2 regions of the Brevibacillus aydinogluensis genome follow, and region 2 is predicted to be linked to the other one. Evidence: a T-box and tRNA genes for the amino acid it is inferred to sense, from the RefSeq annotation. Region 2 holds a T-box; the other holds one or more tRNA genes.
The links. A T-box is a leader RNA that pairs with one kind of tRNA and senses whether it is charged. The one in region 2 lies ahead of ileS (isoleucine--tRNA ligase), so its partner is inferred to be a tRNA-Ile.

Region 1: it has a tRNA-Ile gene. The T-box ahead of ileS (isoleucine--tRNA ligase) is inferred to sense a tRNA for this amino acid. The anticodon was not compared.

The regions. Positions count from the first base shown of each region.
Region 1 covers NZ_OY569118.1:1,211,494-1,213,883, forward strand. Annotated here, with positions in the region: gene Q7F15_RS05875 (alpha/beta hydrolase) at 1-296, opposite strand, end outside; partial or broken gene Q7F15_RS05880 (phosphatidylglycerophosphatase A family protein) at 517-1,076, shown strand; tRNA gene Q7F15_RS05885 (tRNA-Ile) at 1,357-1,433, shown strand; tRNA gene Q7F15_RS05890 (tRNA-Val) at 1,466-1,541, shown strand; gene ltrA (group II intron reverse transcriptase/maturase) at 2,148-2,390, shown strand, end outside.
Region 2 covers NZ_OY569118.1:1,348,389-1,350,778, forward strand. Annotated here, with positions in the region: gene Q7F15_RS06650 (YlmH family RNA-binding protein) at 1-321, shown strand, start outside; gene Q7F15_RS06655 (DivIVA domain-containing protein) at 416-910, shown strand; T-box leader at 966-1,236, shown strand; gene ileS (isoleucine--tRNA ligase) at 1,287-2,390, shown strand, end outside.

The DNA.
Region 1 (2,390 bases), 140 kb from region 2:
TCGACAGCCAAAAAGCGCCGGTAGGCCAGATGCTCATCACCGTCCGGATGGTAACGCGCGTACCGCCGGGACTTGTCCACCGGCAGGAACACAGCAATAAGGTCAGGGATTTCTTTTTCCCGGTGGAGCTGTTCCAGAAGCGTCGCCAGCCGGCCCAGCGACAGGTAATCCTCGCCGTCCTGCACGTACAGCACGGGATAGGAGTAGAGCGGGGAGTACCGCTCAGGGGTATAGATGAGGAGATGTTCCGTTGTTCCCAGGAAGTTGCTCGTCAGTGTGATTTCATTCAGCGGCACAGGGATGTCCTCCTTTTCGTGGCTGCGTTCATTATACCGAAAGCCAAGGGGACAGGGAAATCGTTTTCATAACTGAGGGAGGGGCGACCCGCCCGGCCATGTTTTCCCAACTCCTCCATCGGACAAAAAACCTTTCCAGCCGAAAGATTGTCGCAATTCTGCCAGCGTATGATACTATGATAAAAAGTGACTTCACTCAATCGTGGAAGGGGTTGTCTCAATGAAGAAGCACGTACACAGCAGCGAAGTCAGAAATGCCGCCCTGACACGCCTGGCAGAGCGCGGCGTCACGGTAGAGGATATTGCCGAAATCGTCTATCTGATGCAGTCGCCGTACCATCCCGACCTGACCATGGAACCCTGCATCGAGAGCGTAAAAGCCGTTTTGGAAAAAGGGAAATGCAGCACGCCATCCTCGTCGGCGTGGAATTGGATACATTGGCGGAAAAAGGCATGCTGTCCGAGCCGCTACAAACCCTCATCGCGACAGACGAAGGCCTGTTCGGCTGCGACGAAACCCTTGCGCTCGGCTCCGTGTTTGGCTACGGCAGCATCGCCGTCACCACCTTTGGCCACCTGGACAAACACAAGGTCGGCGTCATCCAACGCCTGGACACCAAACGCTCCGGCCGCGTCCACACCTTCCTGGACGACCTCGTCGCCAGCATCGCCGCCAACGCCTCCAGCCGCATGGCCCACCGCCTGCGTGACGAGCAGGAAGAGCAAGCCAAACAGGCCGAGATCCGGATTGCGGAGCAGAAGGCGGATCAGGCTGGGTGAAAAAGGGGGCGGACAGCTCCCGGGTCAGCTTTCGCGAAATGCTGAAACATTTGGGAAATGCGGTCTCATTTGAGCAGTACGGTCTCATTCAGGCAGAGATGATGCAGAAGCATTACCGGAAAACCAAGCGAGAACAGGGCCATTCTCTTGCACGTGAAGCTGGCAGAGAATGGTTCTTTCTATGCCGGTAAAATTTTTTACAGGAATTTTGATTTTTCCTCTTGAAATCGAAAAAGAAATCAGGTATATTAAATCATGTGATCGGCGTCCGGTACGATTCGGGCCCTTAGCTCAGTTGGTCAGAGCGGTCGGCTCATAACCGATTGGTCGTAGGTTCGAGTCCTACAGGGCCCACCATGAGACAGACGATTGTAAAAGTTACATAACATGATCCGGTAGCTCAGTTGGGAGAGCACCATCTTGACAGGGTGGGGGTCGCTGGTTCGAACCCAGTCCGGATCACCATACATATGAAGTTGAAACCCTTGAGAAATCAAGGGTTTTTCTTATGGTGCGCCCGGCATGGGCGGTAGCTATAGGGTGAAAGTCCCGAACGGGGGGTGGCTGTACCAACCGTTAGCTTAAGGCAAGGGTGTCCGCCGTGAGGCGGAATCTGAAGGAAGCCGGCGGCAAAGTCCTGACCTGAGGTACACGAACCCAATTTGAGGCTGTTGTACTCGGGCGAGCCTGCCGAACAAGGTGAAGCCCCATACAGCCAAGGAGTGCAGCAGTAAATTGGGCAGGTACATGGGACGAAAGTTACCGTCCTTACCCGGGGAGGTCTGCATGATACGCCTACTACCGTTGGCAACCGTCTCCGCGAGGGGGCGCTGAACATGCAGAAGTCAGCAGAGGCCATAGTACTCCGATAGAGGACGCTCGAAGGAGGAAGGGCCGAACATCAAGTCAACACATGTTCTAATCCCTTTCGATACGGTGCGTCGAAGCAGAATTCCGAAATGGAACTTCCTCTGAATAGTAGGGGTGAAGCCCCGAGGGTACAGAGAAGGGCTGAGCATCGTACGGCAAGCTTAGCAACATGTGTGCGAAGAGAGGAGTATCGTCAGGGGCATGCTGGAGAAAGTGCTGTCACGGGACAACCTCATGGCCGCTCTCAAACGAGTGGAGGCCAACAGAGGTGCTGCGGGAATCGACGGTGTTTCAACCGAACAACTGCGCGACTACCTTCGTCAGCACTGGGCGACCATCCGGTCGCAAATCGAGAAGGGAACCTACAAGCCGTCTCCTGTCCGCAGGGTCGAAATCCCGAAACCTGACGGGGGAATACGATTGCTAGGCATCCCTACCGTGGTA
Region 2 (2,390 bases):
ACGCCGGTCCAATTTGAGCGGGTGGATTGGGAGTCGTTTCAGCCGCCCGCTCCCCGGTATGCGGAAAAGGTGATCACGGTTCCGTCGCCGCGTGTCGATGCGGTCATCGGCGAGGTGTACAACCTGTCGCGGGCAAAGGCGTTGGTCCCGATCCGGGCGGGCAAACTGAAAGTCAACTGGAAAGTGGTGGACGACCCGTCGCATCTGCTGGAGCCTGGCGACATGGTGTCGCTGGCCGGGTTTGGACGGTTCAAGCTGCTGGACGTGTCCGGGCCGACGCGCAGCGGACGGCTGCGCATGATCGTCGGGCGACTCACCTGAGACGGGCTCAATAATTTTGCAAATTCCGGCAGGAAATGCGGATAAACCTGTCGAAGAATTTGGGTACGATTACCGGAAAAAGTGAGGGGTTCATGTGCCTTTAACGCCATTGGACATACACAATAAGGAATTCAGCACGGGTTTTCGCGGTTACAACATTGACGAAGTGAACGAGTTCCTCGATCAGGTGATCAAGGACTTCGAACTCCTGATAAAGGAAAAAAAGGAACTGGAAGAGCGTGTCGCCATGCTGAACGAGCGGGTGGAACACTACAAGAGCATGGAGGAGAACCTGAGCAAATCCATCCTTGTGGCTCAGGAGACGGCCGAGGATGTCAAGGCCAACGCCCGCAAGGAAGCGCAGTTGATCCTGAAAGAAGCGGAGAAAAACGCCGACCGGATCGTCAATGAAGCACTGGCGAAATCCCGCAAGATCGCCATCGAGATCGAAGAGTTGAAAAAGCGCGCCTCTGTCTATCGGATGCGCTTCCGCACGCTGCTCGAAGCCCAGTTGGAGATGCTGGATAACGGGGCATGGGACGATCTCGAGCAGGCAGATTCCACGACGTCCGCTCTGATGGCGGAATAAACCGTTGACGTTCAGGCCATGATGGTACTATAATATTTGCAAACTTTTCATCACTGGATCGACGATGAACGGGAAGAGTACGTGACCAAGCACTGCCCAGAGAGCCGGGGAGAGGTGAAAGCCCGGCCAGTTGCCGTCGCCGAAAATCACCCGGGAGTTCACAACTGAAAGCCGGCTGCCGGCGTCACGTCCGGCGGGCGAGTAAGGGAGCGCGTCATTCCCGTTACGAATGAAACGAGTGGAGCGGAGCGGCATCCGTCTGCTTTGCGGCAGGGCCGTTCCGTTCAATCAGGGTGGTACCACGGGAGCCTTCTCTCGTCCCTTTTGGGATGGGGGAAGGCTTTTTATTTATACCAAGTAGGAGTGAAAACAGGTCATGGATTACAGCAAAACATTATCGCTGCCCCAAACCGATTTTCCCATGCGCGGCAACCTGCCGACCCGGGAACCGCAGATACAGGCCCGCTGGGATGAGCAGGAGATTTACCGGAAAGTGCAGGAGCGGACAAAGGGGCGTCCGTTGTTCGTGCTGCATGACGGTCCTCCGTATGCCAACGGAAACATTCACATCGGCCACGCGCTGAACAAGATTCTCAAGGACATCATCGTTCGCTACAAGTCGATGGCCGGTTTCTGCGCGCCGTACGTTCCCGGCTGGGACACCCACGGTCTGCCGATCGAACAGGCGATTATCAATGCTGAGGGGCTGGACCGCCGCAACATCGAGGTAAACGAATTCCGCAAACGCTGTGAAGCGTACGCCTGGTCCTACATCGAAAAGCAGCGGGACCAATTCAAGCGGCTGGGCGTTCGCGGCGACTGGGAAAATCCGTACGTGACGCTGAAACCGGAGTATGAAGCGCGGCAAATCCGCATCTTCGGCGAGATGGCAAAAAAAGGCTACATTTACAAGGGGCTGCGCTGCGTATACTGGTCCCCGTCGTCTGAGACGGCTTTGGCGGACGCGGAAATCGAATACAAGGACAAGCGCTCGCCATCCATTTACGTCAGCTTCCAAGTGACCGACGGCAAGGGCAAACTGGACACGGACACCGGCGTTGTCATCTGGACCACCACACCGTGGACGATTCCGGCCAACCTGGCCATCTCCATTCACCCGGAACTGGAGTACAACGTAGTGAATGCGGACGGCCGCAAATTCCTGCTGGCGAACGGTCTTTTGGAAGCAGCGTCCAAGGAGATCGGCTGGGAGAACGTAGAGGTTCTGGCTACCTTCAAGGGAAGTGAACTGGAAGGCGTCGTGACGGCCCACCCGTTCTACGACCGTCCGTCTCCGCTGATCCTGGGCGAACACGTCACCCTGGACGCCGGTACGGGCTGCGTTCACACCGCTCCGGGACACGGGGAAGACGACTTCAACATCGGCCAGAAATACGGTCTCGGCGTGCTTTGCCCGGTTGACCATGAGGGCAAGATGACGGCCGAAGCACCAGGTTTTGAAGGCATGTTCTACGAGGAT